3 regions of the Pseudomonas syringae pv. tagetis genome follow, and region 2 is predicted to be linked to each of the others. Evidence: predicted binding sites of a transcription regulator. Region 2 holds the regulator's gene; each other region holds the start of a gene.
What was found. The regulator FliA, encoded in region 2, starts transcription of late flagellar genes. The targets are predictions, from matches to a motif close to CTAAAGTTTNNNNNNNNNNNGCCGNTAA.

Region 1: MME58_RS09035 (methyl-accepting chemotaxis protein) is a predicted target of FliA. The motif match lies at 1,991-2,018, and genes of this name have one in related genera.
Region 3: MME58_RS27505 (methyl-accepting chemotaxis protein) is a predicted target of FliA. The motif match lies at 2,757-2,784, and genes of this name have one in related genera.

What each region holds. Positions count from the first base shown of each region.
Region 1 covers NZ_CP092923.1:1,970,898-1,975,240, forward strand. The annotation lists gene MME58_RS09030 (aldo/keto reductase) at 1-178, opposite strand, end outside; gene MME58_RS09035 (methyl-accepting chemotaxis protein) at 283-1,914, opposite strand; gene MME58_RS09040 (TetR/AcrR family transcriptional regulator) at 2,273-2,881, opposite strand; gene MME58_RS09045 (PAS domain-containing hybrid sensor histidine kinase/response regulator) at 2,988-4,343, opposite strand, start outside.
Region 2 covers NZ_CP092923.1:3,972,061-3,976,403, reverse strand. The annotation lists gene flhA (flagellar biosynthesis protein FlhA) at 1-208, shown strand, start outside; gene flhF (flagellar biosynthesis GTPase FlhF) at 220-1,548, shown strand; gene fleN (flagellar synthesis regulator FleN) at 1,664-2,497, shown strand; gene fliA (RNA polymerase sigma factor FliA) at 2,494-3,234, shown strand; gene MME58_RS17600 (chemotaxis response regulator CheY) at 3,491-3,865, shown strand; gene MME58_RS17595 (protein phosphatase CheZ) at 3,885-4,343, shown strand, end outside.
Region 3 covers NZ_CP092923.1:5,596,747-5,601,089, forward strand. The annotation lists gene mutY (A/G-specific adenine glycosylase) at 1-288, shown strand, start outside; gene MME58_RS25045 (oxidative damage protection protein) at 285-557, shown strand; tRNA gene MME58_RS25050 (tRNA-Phe) at 659-734, shown strand; gene MME58_RS25055 (Fic family protein) at 1,074-2,228, shown strand; gene MME58_RS25060 (hypothetical protein) at 2,421-2,699, shown strand; gene MME58_RS27505 (methyl-accepting chemotaxis protein) at 3,010-4,343, shown strand, end outside.

The sequences.
Region 1 (4,343 bases), 2.0 Mb from region 2:
TCTCTTCGGCAGCGCCATCGGCGTACATTTCGGCCGTGTCGATCAGGGTCAGGCCCTGTTCGATGCCAAGGCACAGGCCAGCGATCTCTGCTGAGCGCAAGTGCCCTTTTTCACCCATGTGCCAGGTGCCCTGACCCAGCACTGGTACAGTTCTGCCTGCCAATTCCAGTGTGCGCATGTGACCCCCTGCAATTTAATAAGCAGCTAAGTGAGCGGTTGAGTAAGCAGGTCTGAGGCAACAAGAGGCGCACGAGGTTCCGTGCTCCCCATCGCAAAGCCTGTTTAAACCCGGAACTGCTTCAACAACCCGTTCAGTTCTTCGCTCAAACCTCGCAAGTGCAGGCTGGCCGAGGTCGATTGTTCGGCGGCCAGGGCGGTGCTCTGGGACAGCTGCGCGGCCTGGGTCACGTTCTGGTTGATGTCATCCACCACATGCGTCTGCTGCAGGGTGGCGCTGGCAATGGAAGCGTTCAGGCTGTTGAGATTGCGCAGCGCCTGGCTGATGGAGGTAAGGCTCTGGCCAGCCTGATTGGCCTGCTCGATCGTCAGTTGCGAGGAACGGCTGCTGTCACCGATCACCTTGACTGCTGCGTCGGAATGCTTTTGCAGCCGCTCGATCATTGCCTGAATTTCGGCGGTCGACTTCTGAGTACGCTGGGCCAGCAGACGCACCTCGTCGGCCACCACGGCAAAGCCGCGGCCCTGTTCACCCGCACGTGCCGCTTCGATGGCAGCGTTCAGCGCCAGAAGATTGGTCTGTTCGGCAATCGAACTGATCACTTCCAGCACACTGCCGATCTGCGTGCTCTCGCTGGCCAGGCTCTGCATCACTTCCACGGCCTGACCGATCGTGCTGGATAGGTGCTCAATCTGCTTCAGGCTGTTGTCGATGTTGACCTGACCCTGTTGCGCCTGGGATTCGGCATCGCGCATCTCGCTGGCGGCATGCTCGGCATTCTTGGCCACGTCCTGCACGCCGTAGGTGACTTCGTTGACGGCGGTGGCGACCAGGTCCATCTGCTGGGACTGCTGCTCGCTGCGGTTTTGCGCCTGCTCTGCATTGTTACCCAGGTCGGTGGAGGCCTTGCCCAGTGCCACGGCCGAATTCTGCAGCTGCCCGACGACATTGCGCAGCTTGGCGACAAAGGCGTTGAAGTGCGTGCCCAGTTCGGTGATTTCATCCTTGCCGTGGGTTTCCAGCGTGCGGGTCAGATCACTCTCGCCGCTGGCAATGTTGGCCATTGCACCGACCGCCGCTCTCAGCGGTCGCACAATACTGCGCACAATCATGACCAGCAGCAGCACCATGACCAACACAATTCCTGCGATGAAGATCCCGGCGTTCCACAGCTGTGTCTTGAACTCTGCCGCTACATCGTCCACATAAACGCCCGAGCCCAGAATCCAGCCCCATGGCTGAAACAGTTGCACGTAGGAGGTCTTTTTCACCGGTTCGCTTGCACCCGGCTTGGGCCAGCGATAATTCACCATCCCGGCACCCTTGGCCTTGGCGATCGCGACCATTTCGCTGAATACCGCAAAGCCGTCCGGGTCCTTGATGGTCGATATATCCTGGCCATCAAGTTTGGGGTTGGTGGGGTGCATGATCATGACCGGGCGCAAGTCGTTGATCCAGAAATAGTCGTTCTGGCTGTAACGCAGCCCCTTTATCTCTTTCAGCGCCTGCTGTTGCGCAGCCTCGCGCGTCATGCTGCCCGCCGCTTCGAGCCCTTGGTAAAAGGTGAGTATGCCGCTGGCGGTCTGTACCACATGCATGGTTTTCTCGGCCTTGGCCTGATACAGGTCGTTGTGAATCTGCCTGAGCAGCGTCGCGGACAAAACGAAGAGCATCAGCACTGAAACCACAAGGATCAGCCACAGACGGCGACTGATGGACAAACTGCGCATACTCATGATCGTCATCCCATGCATTATTTTTTCTTTTTATGGCCGCCGGGTCGCGCAACGCGCGATACAGAGCCTCTTAACCTTCTCGGCGCATCATGACCAAACATGAGATGGCAGTCACATTTTTTTACAGGCCTGCACGGGTATAGCGAAAGGCTTACATCAAGAGGCGCGATTGGCTCTATCGACTGACCCCCGATGAATGTAGGATCCAATTCAACAGCTGCAGCGAAGGAACGCCGCAGTGATCAGGGAGGATCGACCATTGCCAGGAGGCTACTGACAGGATGTCGGAATGGTCATGTTGCAAAACCACCCGCTTCGGCGGGTTTTTTGCGTCTGCCGGAATAAAAGTGCGGCGCTATCAGCGATCCGGTTCGCAGCCCTTGAGTACCAGCCTGAGGATGGTCTGGGTCGCAGCCTCGTAATCAACGTCCTCCAGCTTCGCCTTGCCGGTGACGGTTGCGATCTGCCAGTCGAAGTCAGCGTAGGTCTGGGTTGCGGCCCAGATAGTGAACATCAGGTGGTGGGGGTCGAGCCGGGCAATCTGCCCGCTGTCGATCCAGGCCTGAATGCATTCGATATTGTGTCGCGCCTGGCCATTGAGCTGTTCGATCTGCTCTGCGGTCAGGTGCGGTGCGCCGTGCATGATTTCGCTGGCGAAGACTTTCGACGCGAAGGGCAGGTCACGGGAAATCTGGATCTTCGAACGAATGTAACTGCCCAGCACTTCGGCCGGCACACCCCGAGGGTCGAATGGCGTCGACGCTTGCAGGATGGGCTCGATGATGCTTTCCAGTACCTCGCGGTAGAGGTTTTCCTTGGATTTGAAGTAGTAATAGACGTTGGGTTTGGGTACACCGGCCTTGGCCGCGATATCGCTGGTCTTGCTGGCGGCAAACCCCTTATCGGCGAATTCCTCGCTGGCAGCGCGCAGGATGAGTTCTTTGTTGCGCTCGCGGATGCTGCTCATGACCCGGTAATTCCCTTGCCTGCACGGCGGTCGCGCATGTTAGCACCGGGTTTGTGCAGCGCTCAATGTCGAAGGCCCGGAGCCGATTTGCACCGGGCCGGACGACTCAGGTGCTCATCAGTTCCTGAACCCTGGCAGCCAGGTCATCAATTGCAAACGGCTTGGTCAGCACCCGCATCCCTGGCCCGAGTTGCTCGTCACCAATGGCAGCGTTTTCCGCATAGCCGGTGATGAACAGGGTTTTCAGGTGCGGGCGCACCTCGCGCCCCGCATCGGCCATTTGTCGCCCGTTCATGCCGCCGGGCAGGCCCACATCAGTGATGAGCAGATCGATATGCACATCCGAGCGCAACAGCTTGAGGCCGGCAAGGCTGTCGGCTGCCTCGATCAGGGTATAGCCCAGATCGCCGAGTGCGTCGGTGAGCAGCATGCGCACCGTCGGTTCGTCGTCCACGATCAGGATAGTCTCTCCAGACTGCGTGGACTCGAACGGCTTCTTGTCCACATGGCCCTCGTCGCGGGTTGCAGTGCCGTCGTAACGCGGTAGATAAAGGGATATTGCGGTGCCTTTGCCCACCTCCGACTGAATGCGCACCCGACCGCCGGACTGATTGGCGAATCCGTAAATCATCGACAGACCAAGGCCCGTACCCTGGCCGATAGGCTTGGTGGTGAAGAAGGGGTCGAAGGCCTTGGCGATCACATCGGGTGTCATGCCGGTGCCGGTGTCGGTCACGCACAGCGACAGATAGCGGCCCTCGGGCATATCGTGCACTCGCGCCACATCACCTTCTATCCACTGGTTGCTGGCCTCGATGGTGATACGGCCGCCGTCCGGCATTGCGTCGCGGGCGTTGATGCACAGGTTCAACAGTGCGTTCTCCAGCTGACTGGCATCGACCAGCGTCGGCCACAAGCCCATGGCACCGATGGTTTCGACCAGGATGCTGGGGCCGACCGTGCGCTGGATCAGATCCGTCATGCCTTTCATCAGTCGGTTCACATCGGTCGGCTGCGGGTCCAGAGTCTGGCGTCGGGAGAAGGCCAGAAGCCGGTGCGTCAAGGCCGCTGCACGCTTGGCCGCCCCCTGTGCAGTCACGATGTATTTATCTACATCGTTCCAGCGTCCTTGGGCAATCCGGGTGCTCATCAACTCCAGAGCCCCGGAAATGCCTGCCAGCAAGTTGTTGAAGTCATGCGCGAGACCGCCCGTCAGTTGTCCCACCGCTTCCATTTTCTGCGACTGACGCAGCTTCTCTTCAGCCTGCATCAGTTCCGCCGTGCGGGAGGCAACGCGCTGTTCAAGCGTGTCGTTGAGCGCCCGCAGCGCCGCCGTGGCGCGGTCCCGTTCGGCCTCTACAGAGCGTCGTTCATCGACGTTGATGAGCACGCCGGGGAAACTCAATGGCGTGCCGTCCTCGGCACGGTCGACGCGGCCGTTTGCCTCGATCCAGTAGTAGAT
Region 2 (4,343 bases):
TGAGAAGCTCCAGCGTTCGTTGATTGAGGCCGCCCAGCGTCAGGAGATGCAAGGGTTGCCGGTAATTCTTCTGGTAGCAGGGCCTGTCCGGGCGATGCTGTCACGATTTGGACGATTGGCTGTACCGAACATGCATGTTCTGGCGTATCAGGAAATTCCGGACAACAAGCAAGTAACCATCGTAGCGACTGTCGGGCCGAACGGCTGAGGTAGTGAGTCATGCAAGTTAAGCGATTTTTCGCCGCCGATATGCGTCAAGCCATGAAACTGGTTCGCGATGAGCTGGGCGCCGAGGCGGCCATCATCGGTAACCGGCGCATTGCCGGTGGCGTAGAGCTGACTGCCGCTCTGGATTACAAGCTGTCCGCCCTCGCACCGCGCGTGCCGAACATGGAGCTTGAAGACGAGCTGCGCAAGACCCAGTCGCGCATCGTCTCCGCTCAGGCCGAATTGAATAACCGCAGCGACAGCGACGCGTCGATCAATCTTCAGCTGTTTTCCGGCAAGCCGGCCAGCGCTGTGGACACGCACATCGAGCCGACGCTCGAAGAGCCGCCGCGTCCATTCGCATATACGCCGCCAGCCGCTGCAGAGCCGGCCGTTGGCCAGCGCGCCTACGACTCGATGCGCTCCGAACTGAATGGCCTGCGCGAGCTGCTGGAAGTCCAGCTCGGCTCCCTGGCCTGGAACCAGCTGCAGGGCAGTCGGCCGCAGCAGGCCAATCTGTGGCGTCGCCTGCAACGTGTCGGTCTGTCCGGCCCGTTGTCGCGCGATCTGCTCTCGATGATTCCGGAGATCGACGAGCCTCGTCAGGCCTGGCGCATGCTGCTGGCCCATCTGGCACGCATGATTGCTGTCCCGGACATCGAGCCGCTCGAAGAGGGTGGAGTGATTGCCATGGTCGGGCCTGCCGGCATGGGCAAGACCACCACGCTGGCCAAGCTGGCGGCGCGTTATGTGTTGAAGTACGGCCCGCAGAACATCGCGCTGGTCAGCATGGACAGCTTCCGCATCGGCGCACAGGAGCAACTCAAGACCCTTGGGCGCATCCTCAACGTGCCGGTCACTCATGTCGATCCTGGTCAGTCTCTGGTCCAGGCGCTGGAACCGCTGTTGCGCAAGCGCGTAGTGCTGATCGACACCGCCGGCCTGCAAGCCAGCGATCCGGCACTGCGCATGCAGCTGGAAAGTCTTGCAGGGCGCGGCATCAAGTCGCGTAACTATCTGGTCCTGGCAACCACCAGCCAGAAGCAGGTTCTGACAGCGGCTTATCACAGTTACAAACGTTGTGGCCTGGCCGGATGCATTCTGACCAAGCTTGATGAAACAGCCAGCCTCGGCGAAGTCCTGAGCCTGGCGATCAGTCATGAATTACCTGTGGCCTACCTTACGGACGGACCACGTATTCCTGATGACCTGCATACCCCGCGTCGTCATCAACTGGTAAGCCGCGCGGTGAGTGTGCAGATGCAGGATGAGCCTAGCGAGGAAGCAATGGCTGATATGTTTGCTGACCTCTATCACACCCCTGGCAAGAGAGTGGGTTAAGTGATGGATATTATTGGAATGTCCCTGCGTCAACGGTCTGCCAGGCAGTGTTCGTTTGTGAACGTGCAGCCCTCGATGTGGTTTCGGTCTACGCAAGACAAGGTAAAGAAATAACATGGGCAGCATGCATCCCGTACAGGTTATCGCGGTGACCGGTGGCAAAGGTGGCGTCGGTAAGACTAACGTGTCAGTGAATCTTTCACTGGCCCTTGCCGAGCTTGGCCGGCGCGTCATGCTGCTGGATGCCGATCTGGGTCTGGCCAATGTCGACGTTCTGCTTGGGCTGACGCCTAAACGTACACTGGCCGATGTGATAGAGGGTCGTTGTGAATTGCGCGACGTTCTGTTGCAGGGGCCAGGTGGGGTTCGTATCGTGCCTGCCGCCTCAGGCACCCAGAGCATGGTGCATCTGTCCCCGGCCCAGCATGCAGGGTTGATCCAGGCGTTCAGCGAGATTGGCGACAACCTCGATGTACTTGTGATCGACACGGCTGCCGGTATCGGTGAATCGGTGGTCAGCTTCGTGCGCGCCGCTCAGGAAGTGTTGCTGGTGGTGTGCGACGAGCCCACGTCGATCACCGATGCCTACGCCCTGATCAAGCTGCTCAATCGCGACTACGGCATGAACCGTTTCCGGGTCCTGGCCAACATGGCGCAGAGCCCTCAGGAAGGGCGCAACCTGTTCGCCAAACTCACCAAAGTAACGGACCGTTTTCTTGATGTTGCGCTGCAGTATGTAGGTGCCGTGCCGTACGACGAGTGCGTGCGCAAGGCCGTGCAGAAGCAGCGCGCCGTCTACGAAGCATTCCCGCGTTCCAAATGTGCACTGGCGTTCAAGGCCATTGCCCAGAAGGTTGATACCTGGCCGTTGCCAGCCAATCCGCGGGGCCATCTCGAGTTCTTCGTTGAGCGACTCGTTCACCAGACCAGTGCAGGGCCTGTGCAATGACTGCGAGCGGCTACCAGATGTACAGCAAGGCTTCCCGTAACTCACAGTACGAGTTGATCGAGCGTTATGCGCCATTGGTCAAGCGTATCGCTTATCATCTGCTGGCGCGCTTGCCGGCCAGTGTGCAGGTCGAGGATCTGATCCAGGCCGGCATGATCGGTCTGCTTGAAGTCTCGACCAAATACGATTCCACCAAGGGTGCGAGTTTCGAGACCTACGCCGGTATTCGCATCCGTGGTGCGATGCTGGATGAAGTGCGCAAAGGGGACTGGGCACCACGCTCGGTGCACCGCAATACCCGCATGGTCAGTGACGCAATTCGGGCAATTGAAGCTAAAACCGGTCGTGATGCTAAAGATCACGAGGTTGCGGCCGAACTCCAGTTGAGTCTCGATGATTATTACGGGATTTTGAACGACACCTTGGGCAGCCGCCTCTTCAGTTTCGACGACCTGCTTCAGGACGGCGATCACGAAGGGCTGCATGAGGATGGCGCAAGCGGTTCGCTTGAGCCGTCGCGCGACCTGGAAGACGAGCGCTTCCAGGCTGCGTTGGCCGATGCAATTGCCAACCTGCCAGAGCGCGAGCGTCTGGTGTTGGCGCTGTACTACGACGAAGAGCTGAACCTCAAGGAAATCGGAGAAGTTCTAGGGGTCAGCGAATCTCGGGTCAGTCAGTTACACAGCCAGTGCGCAGCTCGTTTGCGAGGGCGTTTGGGGGAGTGGCGAGCGCGTTGACAGATGCGGTGCGGCCTGTGGTCGCGCAGTATCTGCATACCGGCTGTGCAGAGCGTTACGTGGTAACAGGATAGACGAGTCAAAAGCCTGTCGGGCAGTGCCCTGATGGGCTTGTTGTTCAGGTCTTTGCCTGTTGTTGTGCCAAGCCCGTCGTCGTTTCGTACAGCCGGGGGTGTGCTGTGCCAGTATTGAGTGAACAGCGTGTTCAGGTGCTGAACGCGTTAAAGACTGCTTGGAGGTCGAATTGGACAAGAACATGAAAATCCTCATCGTTGATGACTTCTCAACGATGCGGCGGATCATCAAGAACCTTTTGCGTGATCTGGGGTTTACCAACACATCGGAAGCGGATGATGGTCTGACCGCATTGCCGATGCTGCAAAGCGGTGCCTTTGACTTTCTGGTGACGGACTGGAACATGCCTGGCATGTCCGGCATCGATCTGCTGCGCGAGGTCCGCAAGGACGATCGCCTCAAAAGCCTTCCCGTGCTGATGGTCACTGCCGAAGCCAAGCGTGAGCAGATCATTGAAGCTGCCCAGGCCGGGGTGAACGGTTATGTAGTCAAGCCATTCACGGCTCAAGCGCTGAAAGAGAAGATCGAAAAGATCTTTGAACGCGTCAATAGCTGATGCATGCCGCGAGGGCGCTATGGATAACAATGATTCGATGGCCGACTTTGAGTCGACCTTAAAAAGACACGCGCAGGAACTCGTCACCAGCCTTGAAAAAGGTCGCTTTGGTGACGCTGTGCAGCTGATCCATGAACTCAACCAGACACGCGACCGCGGCCTTTATCAGGAAGTGGGCAAGCTGACTCGTGAGCTGCACAGTGCAATCGTCAACTTTCACATCGATCCACACATGCCTCAAGCCGAGGAAGTGTCGCAGATCACGGACGCAACCGAGCGCCTGTCGTATGTGGTGAGGCTGACCGAGAATGCGGCCAACCGCACCATGGACCTGGTCGAGGAAAGTACGCCGCTCATGGCCGGTCTCAATTCCGATGCCAAGGCGCTGAGCGATGACTGGGGACGCTTCATGCGCCGCGAAATCGGTGCCGAGGAATTCCGTGAGCTGGCCAAGCGGGTCGATGGCTTCCTGACGCGT
Region 3 (4,343 bases), 1.6 Mb from region 2:
AGCCTTCCGGAACTGGATGACTTCGATGATCTGCAACACTTGGCCACACAACATGCGCTGCAACTGGGCGAGCACCATGAACTGCCGGGGCTTATCCACACCTTCAGCCACTTCCAGTTGAGCATCGAACCCTGGCTGGTCAAGGTTCGCGAGTCCGCCGATCACGTGGCCGAGGCCGACTGGCTCTGGTATAACCTCGCCACCCCGCCACGCCTGGGCCTTGCTGCCCCGGTGAAAAAGCTGCTCAAACGCGCAGCCGACGTATTGAACGCAGGAGAGTCGTCATGACCCGCACCGTAATGTGCCGCAAATACAAAGAAGAACTGCCTGGCCTGGAACGCGCGCCCTACCCTGGCGCCAAGGGCGAAGACATCTTCAACCACGTCTCGCAAAAAGCCTGGGCCGACTGGCAGAAACACCAGACCCTGCTGATCAACGAGCGCCGCCTGAACATGATGAACGCCGAAGACCGCAAATTCCTTCAGACCGAGATGGACAAATTTCTCTCGGGCGAAGAATACGCCCAGGCCGAAGGCTACGTACCCCCCGAAAAATAAAGCGTTTCACGCAGTGGAGGTCGTAAGCGTCGGTAATAATTCGAATTTTTTAAAAAACACGCTTGACGACCTCCTGAAAAACACGTCTAATGCGCCCCGTTGCCCAGATAGCTCAGTCGGTAGAGCAGGGGATTGAAAATCCCCGTGTCGGCGGTTCGATTCCGTCTCTGGGCACCACCTTCCGTTTTCAGGTGATGCCAAGCACACCTGAAAACACACAAAAAGCCCGCCTCGTGCGGGCTTTTTGCTGTCTGGGGTTTCCAAACGCCCCCCCTCTTGTAAGTCCAAAGTTATGTAGGCAGATCCCATTCGATCTGGAAACCTCCTCTCACCACACGGTCAAGCGCCCGCCTCCACCAACCGAGGATACATTCCACTTAACCATTCTCCCTTTTCACTTAGCACAAAGCTGAATTCAAGATAATTTTTTCTGCACGCTATGCTAAGCCCTTTAAATACGGCATCTAACAGAATTTTTTTCAAGATAACATTTCAGACCACTGAGATATTTCTCGCATGCCTACGTTTACTCACCATGATCTTGTGCTTTTGAATCCGTCCTTCGACTCAGATCTGGTTGATGTGCTGAGCGAACTGGAGCATCTACGTCGCCTCAGGCTTGAAGGCGATACACCACCGCAGGTGTTCTACCAACTCAAATCGCTTTTCCACGCACTGGAAAGCCTTGGGTCTGCCCGTATAGAAGGCAACCACACTACTTTGGCGGACTACATAGACAGCAAGGTAGGAGGCAAGGCTCGAGCAACGGACCAGTTGCGCGAGGTTGCCAACATTGAAAGGGCAATGGATTACCTTGAGCAGATCATGACGCCGGGCGCTGTGCTGACCGAGCAAACGATTCGAGAACTACACGCGATGACGGCCGATGATTTGGTACGCGAAGGCGACAGAACGCCTGGCGCTTACCGCAATGGAGGTGTCCAGATATCCCAATCTGACCACCTGCCGCCCGATTTCATTCAGGTTCAGGCTTATATGCAGGAGCTTGTCGACTTCGTGAATCGTGAAGACTCTCCAAAATACGATCTCATGAAGGTAGCGTTGGCCCACCACAGATTTGGATGGATACATCCATTTGGCAACGGCAATGGTCGCGTGGTCAGACTGCTTACCTACGCACTCTTGATAAAGTACGGCTTCAACGTCAGCACAGGCGGGTGCGTCCTGAATCCTACGGCCGTGTTCTGCAATGATCGAGAGCGTTATTACGCCATGCTTGCCAAGGCCGACAAAGGAACAAAAGAAGGGCTTGAGGAGTGGTGCACATACGTACTGCAAGGTATTCGTGATGAGGCTGAGAAAGTCGACCGCCTCACAGACTATGCCTATCTGACCAAATGCATCCTTGTCCCGGCTGTGGCGTTCGCACGTGAACGAGAATGGATCACAGAAACAGAAGAGTCAGTGCTGTCTGCCGCAATCAAGCTGAAGATCGTAAAGTCTGCAGATGTAGCAAAAGTGCTGCCTCGACAGTCAAGCAATCAACGAACTTACCTGATTAGAAAGCTAGTGGATCAAGGAATGCTTTTGCCCCTCAGTGCGGGTGCCAGACAGTACACCATCGGTTTTTCAAACAACTATCTGATTCGAGGAGTCATCAAGTCTCTCAGGGATCAGGGGTTCATACCTGAACCACTTGAAAAGCCTTGATCATGAGTTGAAGGCCGCACGAGCGAAATTAGCCTCTCCGTGCGTTTGAGGCTGGAAAATTCATAGCCACCACAAACCATAGCGCTGACGCAGAAGCGCGGACGAGAGCGCCCATGAGCACGCTCATCCCATTGAACTAATTTTCCCTGGCCACCCTCGAAGCCATACATTTGCTTCCACAAGGAAAATTCCGTGCTCAAACTTACTGCGTCCGCCCTCATCATCGCCGCCACGCTGGGTCTGGCTGCCTGCGACAGCAAGTCCGAACAGAAAGCACAGGACGCTCAGGCTCATCAGGAGAAATCCCAGGACAAAATGGAATCTGCCCAGGAAAAAGTGAACGAGGCGGCGAAAGAGAACACCGAAGCGGCCAAGGACAAAGCTGCGTCCAAGGAAGCGGCTGCCGAAGAGTCGAAGACCTTCGTGCCGACGTCCGAAGTGACCAACACCATTCAGCCAGAAAAAAAGTGAACACCGTGAACACTCTTCACAAAGTTTTCACAGCGGCCGCGTCATTGTGGAGCTGCTCTCAAGTGTGAATCCTTAAGCCCGCTCCCCCATCGCGGGCTTTTCTTTGTCCGGGATTTGGCGGGCAAAGCACTTTCGCGCAACCACGATACTCAAGTGCCGCGTGTTTTTTGGCAGAAAAAACGCAACTTTCCTGACGCCAGAAAAACTGCTTGATTTATTTTTCGGATTATTGCAAAGCGCATTCATGCCACAGCGTTTCGAGTCGATACTCTAACTACAGTAAGTCCACAAATACACCAAGGGGCAGGTTATGTTCGGAAACAAGAACAAAGCTGAACTGACAGCCATGAAGGCCGAGGTCGATGGACTCAAAGGACTGACAAGCGCGCTGGAAAAATCGATGGCGGTGGTCGAGCTGGGTCTCGACGGAAAGATTCTCAGGGCCAACGATAACTTTCTCGCGGCGATGGGCTACCGGGCGGACGAGCTGGCAAGCAAGACGCACCGCGACTTCTGCGAACCGGAGGTACTGCGCAGCCGCGAGTATGCCGATCTCTGGGCGTCCTTGAAGGCCGGGAAATTCATCTCCGGTACCTTTAAGCGCGTCGGCAAGAATGGCCACAGTGTCTGGCTTGAGGCCAGCTACAACCCGGTGTCAGACACGCAGGGCAACGTCTTCAAGGTGGTCAAGTACGCCCTGGACGTTACCGCACGCGTAATGCTGGAGAACGAGACCACCAGCAAGCTGGCGGCAGTAGACAGGGCCATGGCAGTTTGCGAATTCGAGCCCAATGGCAATGTCATCACTGCCAACAGCAACTTCCTGAACGTCATGGGTTATGCGCTGAACGAGATCAAAGGCAAACACCACAGATCGTTCTGCGAACCAGCACTGGTCAACAGCCCGGAATACTCCGAATTCTGGCGCAAGCTGAATCAGGGCGAGTTCATCGGCGATCAGTTCAAGCGCCTGGGCAAACATGGCCGGGTTGTCTGGCTGGAAGCCACGTATAACCCGGTTTTTGACGTCGACGGCAAGCTCTACAAGATCGTCAAGTTCGCCAGCGACATCACCCACCGTGTCGAGAAGCAGGAAGCAGATGCGCATGGCGCGTCGCGCGCTTATCACATTTCGGCAGAGACCGAAAAAGTGGCCGAACAGGGAACCCTGGTCATTCAGGAAACCGCTCGGGAAATGCGTCAGATTGCCGAAAACATCGGCGCGTCGGCGAAGTTGGTGAGTCAGTTGGGAGACCGCTCCGAGCAGATCACCGCCATCGTCAACACCATTCGCGGCATTGCCGACCAGACCAACCTGCTGGCCCTCAATGCTGCGATTGAAGCGGCACGGGCGGGCGATCAAGGCCGCGGCTTTGCGGTGGTTGCCGACGAGGTTAGGCAACTGGCGGGACGCACCAGTGGCTCTACCACCGAGATTGCCGAAATGATCGGCAAGATCCTCGCCGAAACACGCGAAGCGGTGGCGAGCATGGACGCCACTCAGGAAGGTGCCATCCGTGGTGTGACCCTGGCCGATCAGGCCGGACAGGTCATCGTCCAGATCCGCGACGGCGCGAGCGACGCGGTCGAGGCCGTGAACATGTTTGCCACCCGCATGGACGAAGCCGAAGCCTTTGCCAAACC